Regions from separate parts of the Streptomyces auratus genome, predicted to be linked through region 2. Evidence: riboswitches for the same ligand, from Rfam matches in the RefSeq annotation. Region 2 holds a riboswitch; the other holds the start of a gene.
The links. Region 2 has a riboswitch for cobalamin ahead of BKA18_RS24275 (ribonucleoside-diphosphate reductase subunit alpha). Riboswitches for the same ligand answer to the same signal wherever they lie in the genome.
Positions count from the first base shown of each region.

Region 1: another riboswitch for cobalamin. It lies ahead of metE (5-methyltetrahydropteroyltriglutamate--homocysteine S-methyltransferase); the one in region 2 lies ahead of BKA18_RS24275 (ribonucleoside-diphosphate reductase subunit alpha).

Region 1 covers NZ_JBNGCB010000003.1:2,274,396-2,281,842, reverse strand. Annotated here, with positions in the region: gene BKA18_RS29705 (DUF6777 domain-containing protein) at 1-721, shown strand, start outside; gene BKA18_RS29700 (L,D-transpeptidase) at 1,043-2,224, shown strand; gene BKA18_RS29695 (hypothetical protein) at 2,270-2,719, opposite strand; gene BKA18_RS29690 (cupredoxin domain-containing protein) at 2,782-3,195, opposite strand; gene BKA18_RS29685 (aldo/keto reductase) at 3,483-4,541, opposite strand; cobalamin riboswitch at 4,691-4,907, shown strand; gene metE (5-methyltetrahydropteroyltriglutamate--homocysteine S-methyltransferase) at 5,067-7,391, shown strand.
Region 2 covers NZ_JBNGCB010000003.1:1,039,460-1,046,906, reverse strand. Annotated here, with positions in the region: gene BKA18_RS24295 (GntR family transcriptional regulator) at 1-640, shown strand, start outside; gene BKA18_RS24290 (DUF3311 domain-containing protein) at 856-1,116, shown strand; gene mctP (monocarboxylate uptake permease MctP) at 1,113-2,801, shown strand; gene BKA18_RS24280 (Uma2 family endonuclease) at 2,874-3,461, opposite strand; cobalamin riboswitch at 3,592-3,739, shown strand; gene BKA18_RS24275 (ribonucleoside-diphosphate reductase subunit alpha) at 3,900-6,371, shown strand; gene BKA18_RS24270 (ribonucleotide-diphosphate reductase subunit beta) at 6,371-7,447, shown strand, end outside.

The DNA.
Region 1 (7,447 bases), 1.2 Mb from region 2:
GAAGAACCAGGCGTTCGCCGGCGTCGTGGGCGTCACCCCGGGCGATGTCCCGCGCTATCTGCGGTCGCTGACGCCCGTACAGCTGGCCTATGACACCCGGGTCACCAACCACGGCTACAAGGACGGCAGGACCACCGAATTCCAGTCGGTCCTGCAGGCCGGCACCGCGGTCATGGTCGACGCGTACGGCGTGCCGCGGGTGCGCTGCAAGTGCGGCAACCCGCTGACGCAGCCGAAGGCCCTCCAGGGAAGCGTGAAGACGGTCGGCACGAAGTGGCCCGGATACCGGTCCTCGAACGTGGTCGTCGTCAAGCCCGCGAAGTCCAAGATCAAGGAATTCACGCTGCGCAACCCGAAGACGGGCACCTGGTTCACGCGCCCCCAGGGAACCACCGGCACCGCCGACAGCCCGACCTCCCCGCCGTCCGAGACCCCCAGTGGACCCTCCTCCTCCCAGCCGCCGCCGAACGAATCCCCGTCGTCCGGCGAGACGTCCTCCGGGACCACCGGCTCCCCGGGTACGAGCACCGGCGAGACCACCGGGCAGCCGCCGGGGACCACGGGAGGCAGCAACACCACCGGCGGGACGCCCTCGTCGACGGGAGGGGAGACCGGTCCGGGCGGTGGGACCACCGGCGGGGGGACGCCGAGCGAAGGGGTGCAGGGCGGCGGTACGGGAACACCGGGCAGCGGCGGGGGCGGCACACCGCCCTCCAGCTGACGCTTCCGGCCCGCTGACGCTTCCCGACCGGCTGCCCCTGTCCGCCCCTGTTGCCCGCGGCGGGGCCGCGGGCAACAGGGGCGCAGCCATGTGCCCATGGCCGGCCGCCATGCGACCGAGGCCGGCCACCGTCCGTGGCCGGCCACCGCCGACTACCCAACAGCCCCGATATCGAACTGTGTCCTCATGAATCGGTGCACGAGGCAACCATCTCGGCAGACACACCCTCTGCATATGCGGCGGGTGCATCGACAGCCCTGAACGTGACCCCTCAGGGCCGGGCTCCGCCACTGTCAGCTGTTCTGCTTTGGAGGGACCCCCGTGCACGCCGCATCACGCCGCCACTCTGCCCGGTTGATACCCGCCCTGACCGCGGCGGCCGCACTGTTGAGCGCGTGCGGGCCGGGTACGGACGCGTCGAAGGCGGACGAGCCGGCGACCAAGGTGACCGTCACCCCGGCCGCCGGAACCAAGTCGGCCAAGCTCGGCTCGCGGATATCCGTGCGGGCCGACGGCGGAAAGCTCACCTCCGTCGAGGTCAAGACCGACAAGGGCGACAAGGTCGCCGGACGGCTCGCCGGTGACGGCACGTCATGGACCTCGGACGGCAAGGTCGCGCCGCAGACCACCTACACCGTGCACACGAAGGCGAAGTCGGCCAAGGGCAAGGAATCCTCCGGCACCTCGGACTTCACCACGCAGCAGGCCGACAAGGTCAACAAGCTCACCAACACCCCGGGCGGCGGCCAGACCGTGGGCAGCGGAATGCCGGTCTCGATCCTGTTCGACCACCCGATAGCCAAGGACCGGCGCGCCGAGATCGAGAAGGCGCTGACGGTCTCCACGCAGCCGAAGGTCCAGGGTGCCTGGGGCTGGGTCAAGGACTACTCCGGCAAGGACCGGATCGACTGGCGCCCCAAGGACTACTGGCCGACCGGCACCAAGGTCTCCGTGAAGGGCGCGCTGTCCGGGATCAACTCCGGCACGGACGGCGGCTGGTTCGCCCGGGACTACAACTTCGGATTCACCATCGGCAGCGACCACAAGGCCGTCATCGATGTCCCGTCGCACACCATGACGATGTACGACAACGGCAAGAACGTCGGCACCATCCGCGGCTCCGCGGGCTCCCCGGAGGCCCCGACCCGCGGCGGGGTGCACACCGTACGCAGCAAGAACGCGGCCGAGACGATGGACTCCGCCACCATCGGGTACGGCGACAAGTGGATGCTGGACTCCAAGTGGGTCACCCACCTCACCGCGTCCGGGACGTTCCTGCACTCCGCCCCGTGGAACAAGTCGATCGGCGTGGAGAACAACAGCCACGGCTGCTTCGGCATGACCACCTCGGACGCCAAGAAGGCCTACGACTTCCTCCCGATCGGCTCCACGGTCGAGGTGAAGGGCACCAGCAACACCGACAAGACCGATGTCGGCAACGGCCTGGAGGTCTGGCAGGAGAGCTGGCAGCAGTGGCAGCAGCGCAGCGCGCTCAAGCACTGACCCGGGCGGCAGCCCCGACTCGGCACTGACCCGGGCGGCGCAGGCTCATCTGCGGTGTCTGCCCGGCGGCCGGGCGCGGGTGGACAGCAGGAAGACGGTGGCCAGGACGGCGACGGCCTGGGCGAGGGCGGCGATCTTCTTGTCGCCGGTCCAGGCCCGTTCGTACATGTTCGGCACCGGCCCCAGTGTGCCGACGTCCACGTAGGTGTACAGGAGCAGCAGCGCGAGGCCGCCCGTGGCGACCAGCCAGGCGAAGATGTCGGCCGCCGGACGGCGCCAGACCAGCACCAGCAGGGCGGCGATTGCGGCGAGGACGGCCTCGACGCGGAAGAGCGTGCCCTGGCCGATGGTCGCGGTGACCGCGTCGTACTGCGCGGCGACCCGGGCATGGACGGCGGCGTCCACGGCCAGCCCGGCCGCCGCGAGCACCCGCGCGATGCCGCGGGGGACCCGGCGGGCCCGCCCGCGCTCCGGTACGGAGCTGTCTGGTGCCACGGCATCTCCCAGCCTCATGGTGAGCGGCGGTCAGGCGGTCAGGCGGTCAGGCGGTCAGGCGGTCAGCGGACGGTGAGCGCGCCCTTCATGTACGGGTGGATCGTGCAGATGAAGGGGTAGCTGCCGGCCTTGCCCGGAGCCTTGAAGGTGACAGTCCGGCCCGGCCCGATGCTGCCGGTGTCGAAGGCCTTGGGGCCGGTGGCCGTCACGGTGTGGGTGGTGGAGTCCTCGTTGACCACGGTGACCGTGCCGCCGGGCCGTACGGACAGCGCGGCCGGCTTGAAGGTGAAGTCCTTGATGGTCAGGCGGGCGGCGGCCGGGGCCGCGCTGGTCGGCCCCGCGGTCACCGTCGCCGCGGTGGGGGTGCGGGACCGGGCCGGGGCGGTGCCCTCGCCGGTGTTCGTACAGCCGCCGAGGCCCATGGCACACAGCGCGACGGTGGCCACGGCGACGGCCGGGCCGGCGGTTCTCCTCATCGGGCGTCCTTCTCCTCGGTCCGTCCGCTCCGGCCCCGGGCGGGCCACCTCCTGACTCAATAGACAGCAGACGCCGCCGCCCGGCCATCCGGGCGGCGGCGTTCGGCGTAATCGGGCATCTGCCGGGCGAGCGAGCGGGGGGGGCGGCCGCCCCCGCCGGGGGCCGGCGGCGGGGGGGGCGGGGATCGACGGCGGCGGGCGGCCGGTCAGTGGACCCGCCGGTCGGTCAGCAGGTCCCGCCTCCCGTCACCCGATCCCGCCGGTCGGTCAGCGGGTCCCGCCTCCCGTCACCCGATCCCGCCGATCGTCCGACGATAGGTGGACCGCCGGTCCTCGATCCGGCCCCAGCGGTCGCCGTAGACGTTCTCGACGACCCGCGGCTCCCGCAGGAAGTCGTGCGGGAAGCCGAGGGACACCGCGCTGGTCCGGTCGAGCCGGGCCAGCGCATCGGCGTCGAGCGTGACCTCGACCGCGCCGAGATTGTCGCGGAGCTGGCTCTCCTTGGTGGCGCCGATGATCGGGATGACGGTGCCGGGCCGGCTGCGCAGCCACGCCAGCGCCACCTGCGCCGGGCTCCAGCCGCCCTGCTCGGCGACCTCCAGCACCGCGGTGATGGTCTCCTCCGCCTGGTGGTCTCGGGCGTCGTCGGCGGCGTTGCCGTCCAGCCGGCCGGTCTCGCCGCGGCGGTACTTGCCGGTGAGCCTGCCGGCCGCGAGCGGTGCCCAGGCCAGCACGGCCAGATCGAAGGCGCGGGCCTGCGGCAGCAGTTCCCGCTCCGGCGTCCGCTCCAGCAGGTTGTAGCGCAGCTGCGAGCCCGCGAACGCGGTCCAGCCGCGCAGCTCGGCGAGGGTGTTGGCCTGAGCGATCTCCCAGGCCGGCCAGTCGGAGACGCCGACGTGGAGCACCTTGCCCGACCGCACCATGTCGTCGAGCGCCCGCATGACCTCCTCCACGGGCGTGAAGTGGTCCCGTGCGTGCACCCACAACACATCGACGTGGTCGGTGCGCAGCCGCTCCAGACTGGCCTCCACCGAACGGACCAGGTTCTTGCGGTGGTTGCCCGCGGCGTTCACCTCGCCCTGGCGGGTCGCGCAGGTGTATTTGGTGGCCAGCACGAAGCTGTCCCGGCGGCCTTCGAGCAGCTCCCCCAGGATCCGCTCCGAGGAGCCGTCGGTGTAGTTGTTGGCGGTGTCGATGAAGTTGCCGCCCGCGTCCGCATAGGCGTCCAGGATCCGGCTGCTGGTGTCCTTGTCGGTGCCCCAGCCCGGGTCGCCGCCGATCGTCATGGTCCCCAGGCTCAGCTCGCTCACCCGCAGGCCGGTCCTGCCGAACAGTGTGTAGCGCACGATGTCCCCTTCGTTCAGCGACGGGTGGTCAGGTCCTGCGCCCACGCTAGGAGCTGGAGTGCGCTCCAGGGCAAAGCACAGCGGCGGGCCGGTGGCCCATGTCACGCGCCGGAGTCCGGGAGCCGGTGTCCGATCGGGGCGGCAGCGCCTAGGGTGGCGGGTGCAACTGGTTCGCCCTGCCCGCCAGGCAGACGCGTCGCAAGAGGGAACCCGGTGGAATTCCGGGACTGCCCCGCAGCGGTGAGTGGGAACGACCGCCGTCATACGCACTGGGCCCGGCCGGGTCTGGGAAGCGACGGCCAGTAGATGTCCGCCCAGGCGGATGTGCCCACGAGTCCGAAGACCTGCCAGTGCCCCCGTGCGACCGGTGCACGGGGCGATCTCGGTGACCTCGAGGGCAGGTCGGCGGACACCTCAGGCGGGCACGGACGGCCAGTTGGCGCCGCTGCCCGCCCGGTTCGCCGTCCCTTCGCGCTCTCGACCCGTCCCGGGGTCCATGGAGTCATACTCGCGAAGGAGAGTTCCGTGACCAGCACATCCGCCGCCGCGGCCGCCCGCGCCACCGTGCACGGCTACCCCCGTCAGGGACCGCACCGCGAACTGAAGAAGGCCGTCGAAGGCTACTGGAAGGGCCACGTCAGCGCCGACGCCCTCGAAAGCACCGCCGCCGCACTGCGCCGTGCCACCTGGCAGCAGCTGGCCGAGGCCGGTGTCCACGAGGTGCCGACCGGCGACTTCTCGTACTACGACCACGTCCTGGACACCACGGTGATGGTGGGGGCGATCCCGGCCCGGCACCGCGCGGCGGTGGCCGCCGACCCGCTGGACGGCTACTTCGCGATGGCCCGCGGCACCCAGGACGTGGCGCCGCTGGAGATGACCAAGTGGTTCGACACCAACTACCACTATCTGGTCCCGGAGTTGGGCCCGGACACGATCTTCGCCGCGGACTCCGGCAAGCAGGTGACCGAACTGCGGGAGGCGCTCGCGCTCGGCCTCACCGCCCGCCCGGTGCTGCTCGGTCCGGTCAGCTACCTTCTGCTGGCCAAGCCCGCGCCCGGTGTCGCGGCCGGCTTCGACCCGCTGACGCTGCTGGACCGGCTGCTGCCCGTCTACGCCGAGGTGCTCGCCGACCTGCGGGCGGCCGGCGCCCGCTGGGTGCAGCTGGACGAACCGGCCCTGGTGCAGGACCGCTCCCCCGCCGAACTCGACGCCGCGGCCCGCGCCTACCGCGGCCTCGGTGCGCTCACCGACCGCCCGCAATTGCTGGTCGCCTCGTACTTCGACCGGCTGGGCGAGGCGCTGCCGGTGCTGGCCAAGGCGCCCGTCGAGGGCCTGGCGCTGGACTTCACCGGCGCCGCGGCCGCCAACCTCGCCGATCTCGCGGCGGCCGGCGGACTGCCCGGCAAGCGGCTGGTCGCCGGGGTCGTCGACGGCCGCAATGTGTGGCTCAACGACTTCGAGCAGTCGCTGGCCACCCTGGGGACGCTGCTCGGTCTGGCCGAGCGGGTCGATGTGTCGTCGTCCTGCTCGCTGCTGCACGTTCCGCTGGACGTCGGTATGGAGCGGGAGATCGACCCGCAGATCGCCCGCTGGCTGGCCTTCGCGCGACAGAAGACCGCCGAGGTCGTGACGCTGGCGCGGGGTCTGAGCCGGGGCACCGGCGCGATCGCCGCCGAACTCGCCGCCAACCGGGCGGACCTGGCGTCCCGCTCCGGTTCGCAGCTCACCCATGACCCGGCGGTACGGGCCCGGGCCGCGGCCGTCACCGGGGCCGACGGCCGCCGCTCGGCGCCGTACGCCGAGCGGGCCGCCGCCCAGCGAGCCCACCTCGGGCTGCCGCTGCTGCCGACCACGACCATCGGCTCGTTCCCGCAGACCGACCAGTTGCGCGCCGCCCGTGCCGCGCTGCGGGCCGGGCGCATCGACGCCGCCGCCTACGACGAGCGCATCGCGGCCGAGATCCGCGAGGTCCTCGCCTTCCAGGAGAAGGCCGGTCTCGATGTCCTGGTGCACGGGGAGCCCGAGCGCAATGACATGGTCCAGTACTTCGCCGAGCAGCTGACCGGCTATCTCGCCACCCAGCACGGCTGGGTGCAGTCCTACGGCACCCGCTGTGTCCGCCCGCCGATCCTGGCCGGTGACATCTCCCGCCCCGAGCCGATGACGGTGCGCTGGACGCAGTACGCCCAGTCGCTCACCGACCGCCCGGTCAAGGGCATGCTCACCGGACCGGTCACCATGCTCGCCTGGTCCTTCGTCCGGGACGACCAGCCGCTCGCGGACACCGCCCGCCAGGTGGCGCTCGCCCTGCGCGATGAGGTCAACGACCTGGAGGCGGGCGGGAGTTCGGTGATCCAGGTCGACGAGCCGGCGCTGCGGGAGACGCTGCCGCTGCGCCGTGCCGGCCATGCGGAATATCTGGCCTGGGCCACCGAGGCGTTCCGCCTCACCACCGGCGGGGTCCGTCCGGACACCCAGATCCACACCCATATGTGCTATGCGGAGTTCGGCGACATCCTCCGGGCCATCGACGACCTCGACGCGGACGTCATCAGCCTGGAGGCGGCCCGCTCCCATATGCAGGTCGCCGGGGAGCTCGCCACGGCCGGCTATCCGCGCGAGGTGGGGCCGGGCGTCTACGACATCCACTCCCCGCGCGTGCCCGGCACGCACGAGACAACAGCCCTTCTGCGCAAGGGACTTGAGGCCATTCCGGCCGAGCGGCTGTGGGTCAACCCGGACTGCGGCCTGAAGACCCGCGGCTGGCCCGAGGTACGCACCGCCCTGGAGAACCTGGTCGCGGCGGCCCGCGGGATCCGCGGCGAACTGCCCGACGCGGCCTCCTGAGCCGACCGGGCCGGGAGCGGTGCCGGTGACCGCCGCGCCTCCCGGCGGGACCGCCA
Region 2 (7,447 bases):
CCCGGTCCCGCCCGAGCGCACCCTCGCCGCCGAGTTCGACACCTCGCGCACCACGGTGCGTCAGGCCCTGCAGGAACTGGTCGTCGAGGGCCGGTTGGAGCGCATCCAGGGCAAGGGCACCTTCGTCGCCAAGCCCAAGGTCTCCCAGGCGCTGCAACTGACCTCCTATACGGAGGACATGCGGGCCCAGGGTCTGGAGCCGACCTCCCAGCTGCTGGACATCGGCTATGTCACCGCCGACGACCGGCTCGCCGGACTGCTGGACATCGCCACCGGCGGGCGGGTGCTGCGCATCGAACGGCTGCGGCTGGCCAGCGGTGAGCCGATGGCCATCGAGATCACCCATCTGTCGGCGAAGCGCTTTCCCGCGCTGCGCCGGAACCTCGTCAAGTACACCTCCCTCTACACCGCGCTGGCCGAGGTCTACGACGTCCGGCTGGCCGAGGCCGAGGAGACCATCGAGACCTCCCTGGCCACCCCGCGCGAGGCCGGCCTGCTGGGCACGGACGTCGGGCTGCCGATGCTGATGCTCTCCCGGCACTCCCTCGACGCGCAGGGGCAGCCGGTGGAGTGGGTGCGTTCGGTCTACCGCGGCGACCGCTACAAGTTCGTCGCCAGGCTGCGCCGCCCCGCGGACTGATCCGCCGGCCCCGGGCCGGGCTCCTTCCGCCCGGCCCCGCCCGGCCGCGCCCGCCGTTGTCCGGATCCGGCCCCGCCCGGCCGCCGCAACCCCCGCGGACCTGCAGCAAGGTGGAGTCTTGATACCGATATGCGGACGGGTAGTGACGCGCGCCACGCTCCTGCCATAGATTTCCAGCCGATTACGCAGGAGACCCAGGGGACGGAGCAACGGTCATGACGCAGTCAGCTGTATCGCCGGATCGCAGACAGGTGGTCACGCCCACACGGGTGATCGCCGGGATCTGCCTGATCGCTCCGTTCGTCGCCATGCTGTGGGTGAGCTCGTACGCCCGGATCGAGCCGACGCTCATCGGGATCCCGTTCTTCTACTGGTACCAGATGGCGTGGGTGCTGATCTCGACCGTGCTCACCATGATCGCGTACAAGCTCGTGCAGCGTGAGCAGCGGGCACGCAAGGGCGGTGGGTCGGAATGAGCCTGACCACGACCGCACCGGAGACCTCCGCCGTGCTGGCCGCCTCCGCGACCAAGGGCGTCAACGGCGTGGCGCTCGCCGTCTTCATCTTCTTCTTCCTCGCCGTGACGGTCATGGGGTTCCTGGCCGCCCGCTGGCGCAAGGCCGAGGAGTCCGCCAACCTCGACGAATGGGGGCTGGGCGGCCGCAGCTTCGGCACCTGGGTGACGTGGTTCCTGCTCGGCGGCGACCTCTATACGGCGTACACCTTCGTGGCCGTTCCGGCGGCGATCTACGCGGCGGGCGCGGCCGGCTTCTTCGCCGTGCCGTACACGATCCTGGTCTACCCCCTCATCTTCACCTTCCTCCCGCGCCTGTGGTCGGTCTCGCACAAGCACGGCTACGTCACCACCTCCGACTTCGTGCGCGGCCGCTTCGGCTCCAAGGGCCTGTCGCTGGCCGTGGCGCTCACCGGCATCCTCGCCACGATGCCGTACATCGCGCTGCAACTGGTCGGCATCCAGGCCGTCCTGGACGTGCTGGGGATCGGGGGCGGCGAGCACACCAACTGGTTCGTCAAGGACCTGCCGCTGCTGATCGCGTTCGCCGTCCTGGCCGCATACACCTACTCCTCGGGGCTGCGGGCGCCGGCTCTGATCGCGTTCGTCAAGGACGGGCTGATCTATCTCGTCATCGCCGTGGCCATCATCTACATCCCGATCAAGCTGGGCGGCTTCGACGCGATCTTCCACTCGGCCGGCAAGGCGCTGTCCCAGCCGGGACCCGTCCCCGGCAAGCCGCGCGGCGAGCTGACCAGCGGGCCCAACGCCCAGTGGGCGTATGCCACTCTGGCGCTCGGCTCGGCGCTGGCGCTCTTCATGTACCCGCACTCGATCACGGCGACGCTGTCCTCGCGCAGCCGCAATGTGATCCGCCGCAACACCACCATCCTGCCGCTCTACTCCCTGATGCTGGGGCTGCTGGCGCTGCTGGGCTTCATGGCGATCAAGGCCGGCACGGACATCCAGGGCAACCCCCAGCTGGCCATCCCGCAGCTCTTCGAGGACATGTTCCCGAGCTGGTTCACCGGCGTCGCGTTCGCCGCGATCGGCATCGGCGCGCTGGTGCCCGCGGCCATCATGTCGATCGCCGCGGCCAACCTCTTCACCCGCAACGTCTACAAGGACTTCCTCAAGCCGGACGCCACGCCCGCGCAGGAGCACAAGGTCGCCAAGCTCGTCTCGCTGCTGGTGAAGGTCGGCGCGCTGGTCTTCGTCCTCACCATGGACAAGACCGTCGCCATCAACTTCCAGCTGCTGGGCGGGATCTGGATCCTGCAGACCATGCCGTCGCTGGTCGGCGGCCTGTTCACCCGCTGGTTCCACCGCTGGGCGCTGCTGGCCGGCTGGGCGGTCGGCATGCTCTACGGCACGCTCGCGGCGTACGGCGTGGCCAGCCCGACCCAGGCGCACTTCGGCGGCTCCAGCAAGGAGATCCCCGGCATCGGTGAGATCGGCTACATCGGTCTGACCGCCTTCGTCCTGAACGTCGTGGTGTCGGTCGTGCTGACCGTCGTCCTGAAGGCCGTCAACGCTCCCGAGGGCACCGACGAGACCAGCCCCGCGGACTACACGGCGGACGCGGGCGACGCGGGCGTCGTGGTCGAGCTGCCGCCGGCCACCGAGAAGGCTCCGGCCGGCCACTGAGCCACCGGCCGTCCTTCGGCATCGGGCCGCCGCGTTCCTTCGGGGAAGCGGCGGCCCGTTGCCGCGCGCGGGTCAGTTCACCCAGTCCTTCAGCTGCTCGGTTTCGAGCGTGATGCCGACGGGGTCGGGGAGGTGGAGCGACTTGCCGAACGACACGGTATGGACCGTCTCGTAGCGACCGTCATCGGGTTCGCTGTAGACGACCATCTGGCAAGCCTGGCGGTCGATCAACAGGTAGAGCGGGATACCGGTTTGTGCGTACGCACGGGGCTTCTCCACTCGGTCGCGCTGGTCGGTATCCGAGTCATGCGAGGTGACTTCGACGACCATGAGCACCGGGTCGGGGTCTGCCCATTCCCCCTGGCCCACGAAGGCATCACACGGCACGAGCGAGGCGTCCGGACGGAGGCGGCCCTTTCGGTACGTCTCCGCCTTCAGGCCCTGGCCAGGATCGAGGAAGAGCTCCGGCCTGTGCTGAATGCAGATGCGGAGCAACCACTGAATGATCCGACCGTGATCCCCGTCCGGCATGGGCTTGCTCTTGACCTTCCCGTCGATGAGTTCCAACCGCGCGCCTTCTTCCAGGCGGGCGAGTATCCGGGCGGCCTCTTCGAAATGCTCGGTCTCCATGATGTGCGGCCGGTCGGCGAGCGCGGTCATGAGGCCTTCTCCTTCTTCCACGGGACGGAGCAGAGAACTGCCACCGACCATAGCCGAGACCACTGACAGACACCGTGTGATCACTCACGACACACTAGATATGGGGGTGCGCCTGACGGCCCACCACCACATGTATGCTCGTCCTCGCTGTCGCCGCAGGGGAATCCGGTGCGAATCCGGAACTGTCCCGCAACGGTGTCAAGGCGCGCTTCCCCGGCCGGAAACCGGCCCCGACGCGCGCCCGGAGTCCGAAGACCTGCCGACAGTACGACCGCACCGCCATGGGTGTGGACGTCGATACGTCCGGGCCCCGAGGGCTGGGCCGGTGGACGCCGCGTGGTGAGCCCGCGCACTCCTGACCGTGTCGGGGTGCCGCATGCCCGCGTGCGCCCGTCGTGCCCGCCCTCGCGGCCCCCGCCGAGTGAGGGAGAGCATCACGTGACCATCGCGCCAACGGAGCCCGCGTCAGACGCCGAGGTCGTGCCGCCTGCGGTGGCCGCGTCTGCCGGTGCCGCCGGTGCCGCCGACGGCGGCCCGGGCGAGGACGGCCCGGGTGTCGCCCTGCTGCGCACCCTGACCGAACTGACCGAGGACCTGACCGCGACCGACCCCGGCAAGGTGGCCGCCGCCGCCCTGCGCGGCCGGTACGAGGGCGCAGGCGGGGCCGAACTGCGGTCGCTGGCCACCGATGCCGCGGCCGGTCTGATCGGTGACGAGCCGCAGTACTCCAAGCTCGCCGCGCGGCTGCTCACCCTCGCCATCGCCGAGGAGGCCGCCGGCCAGGGCGCCGTCTCGTTCTCCGCCTCGGTCGCGACCGGTCACCGCGAGGGCCTGATCGCCGACGAGACCGCGGAGTTCGTACGGACCCACGCGGCCCGCCTGGACGCGCTGGTCGAGCGGGCTCTGGCCGACGGCGCCGACGACCGCTTCGGCTACTTCGGGCTGCGCACCCTGCACTCGCGCTACCTGCTGCGCCACCCCACCACCCGTCAGGTCATCGAGACCCCCCAGCACTTCCTGCTGCGGGTGGCCTGCGGCCTCGCGGAGACCGCGGATTCCGAAGAGGGCACCGAGCGCGCGCTGGACGACGTCACCGAGCTCTACCGCCTCACCAGCTCGCTGTCCTACCTCCCCTCCTCGCCCACCCTCTTCAACTCCGGCACCCGCCACCCGCAGATGTCGTCCTGCTACCTGCTGGACTCCCCGCTGGACGAGCTGGACTCGATCTACGACCGGTACCACCAGGTGGCGCGGCTGTCCAAGCACGCCGGCGGCATCGGCCTCTCGTACTCCCGCATCCGCGCCCGGGGTTCGCTGATCCGCGGCACCAACGGGCACTCCAACGGCATCGTGCCGTTCCTGCGCACGCTGGACGCCTCGGTCGCGGCCGTGAACCAGGGCGGCCGGCGCAAGGGCGCCGCCTGTGTCTACCTGGAGACCTGGCACGCGGACCTCGAGGAGTTCCTGGAGCTGCGTGACAACACCGGTGAGGAGGCCCGCCGTACCCACAACCTGAACATCGCGCACTGGATCCCGGACGAGTTCATGCGCCGGGTCGAGGCGGACGCCGACTGGTCGCTGTTCTCCCCTTCGGACGCACCGGAGCTGGTGGACCTGTGGGGCGAGCAGTTCGACGCCGCGTACCGCCGGGCCGAGGCCGAGGGCCGAGCCGTCAAGCAGATCCCGGCGCGGGTGCTGTACTCCCGGATGATGCGCACCCTGGCGCAGACCGGCAACGGCTGGATGACGTTCAAGGACGCCGCCAACCGCACCGCCAACCAGACCGCCGAGCCCGGCCAGGTCGTGCACTCCTCCAACCTGTGCACCGAGATCCTGGAGGTGACGAACGACGGGGAGACCGCGGTCTGCAACCTGGGGTCGGTGAACCTCGCCGCCCACCTCGGCAACGACGCCGGCGGCTGGGAGGAGGCGATGGACTGGGAGCGGCTGGACGCCACGGTCCGCACCGCCGTCACCTTCCTCGACCGCGTCGTGGACATCAACTTCTACCCGACCGAGCAGGCCGGGGCCTCCAACTCCCGCTGGCGGCCGGTCGGTCTGGGCCTGATGGGCCTGCAGGACGTCTTCTTCCGGCTGCGGCTGCCCTTCGACTCGCCCGAGGCGCAGGAGCTGTCCACCCGGATCTCCGAACGGATCATGCTCGCCGCGTACGAGGCGTCCGCCGACCTCGCCGAGCGGCATGGCCCGCACCCCGCCTGGTCCGCGACCCGCACCGCCCGCGGGGTGCTGCACCCCGACCACTACCCGAACGCCGAGCCGCGCTGGGCCGACCGCTGGGCGGCGCTGCGCAGCCGGATCGCCCTGACCGGCATGCGCAACTCCCTGCTGCTGGCGATCGCGCCGACCGCGACCATCGCCTCCATCGCGGGCGTGTACGAGTGCATCGAGCCGCAGGTCTCCAACCTCTTCAAGCGCGAGACGCTGTCCGGGGAGTTCCTCCAGGTCAACGCCTATCTGATCGAGGAGCTCAAGGCGCTGGGCCTGTGGGACGCCCGGACCCGTGACGCGCTGCGCGAGGCCAACGGCTCGGTGCAGGACGTCGCATGGATCCCCGAGGAGATCCGGGCGCTGTACCGCACCGCCTGGGAGATCCCGCAGCGCGCCCTGATCGACATGGCCGCGGCCCGTACGCCGTACCTGGACCAGAGCCAGTCGCTGAACCTCTTCATGGCGTCGCCGACCATCGGCAAACTCAGCTCGATGTACGCCTACGCCTGGAAGCGCGGCATCAAGACGACGTACTACCTGCGCTCCCGGCCGGCGACCCGGATCGCCCAGTCCGCGCGCGGCACCGCCGCCGCGAGTGCCCCCGTCCCGCAGCAGGCCACCGACCCCGAGGCCGTCGCCTGCTCCCTGGAAAACCCCGAGTCCTGCGAGGCCTGCCAGTAATGCCCAACCCGTCGCCCGACCTTCCCCAAGCTCTCAACTCCGTTCGAGCAGGGGAGACCCCAATCCCCTCAACGACGGCGCTGCGCGCCGAAAGCCCCACCGAGACCAACACGGCGGCCGCCGCCCACACCGCCACCACCGGCACCAAGAACCTCCTGGACCCGGGCTTCGAGCTGACCCTGCGTCCCATGCGGTACCCGGAGTTCTACGACCGCTACCGGGACGCGATCAAGAACACCTGGACCGTGGAGGAGGTCGACCTCCACTCCGACATCGCCGATCTCGCCAAGCTCTCGCCGGGCGAGCAGCACATGATCGGCCGGCTGGTGGCGTTCTTCGCGACCGGTGACTCGATCGTCGCCAACAACCTGGTGCTGACGCTCTACAAGCACATCAACTCCCCCGAGGCGCGGCTGTACCTGAGCCGTCAGCTCTTCGAGGAGGCGGTGCACGTCCAGTTCTATCTGACGCTGCTGGACACCTACCTGCCCGACCCGGACGACCGCGCCGCCGCCTTCGCCGCGGTGGAGAACATCCCGTCCATCCGGGAGAAGGCCGAGTTCTGCTTCAAGTGGATGGACTCGGTCGAGAGCATCGACCGGCTGGAGTCCCGGGCCGATCGGCGCCGCTTCCTGCTGAATCTGATCTGCTTCGCGGCCTGCATCGAGGGGCTGTTCTTCTACGGCGCCTTTGCATACGTGTACTGGTTCCGCTCGCGCGGTCTGCTGCACGGGCTGGCCACCGGCACCAACTGGGTCTTCCGCGACGAGTCCATGCACATGGAGTTCGCGTTCTCGGTGGTGGACACCGTCCGCCAGGAGGAGCCGGACCTCTTCGACGACAAGCTGGAGCAGCAGGTCACCGAGATGCTCAGGGAGGCCGTCGAGGCCGAGCTGCAGTTCGGGCGCGACCTGTGCGGTGACGGCCTGCCGGGCATGAACACCGCGTCGATGCGCGAGTACCTCCAGTGCGTCGCCGACCAGCGGCTGCAGCGGCTGGGCTTCGCGCCGGTCTACGGATCGGAGAACCCGTTCTCCTTCATGGAGTTGCAGAACGTCCAGGAGCTGACCAACTTC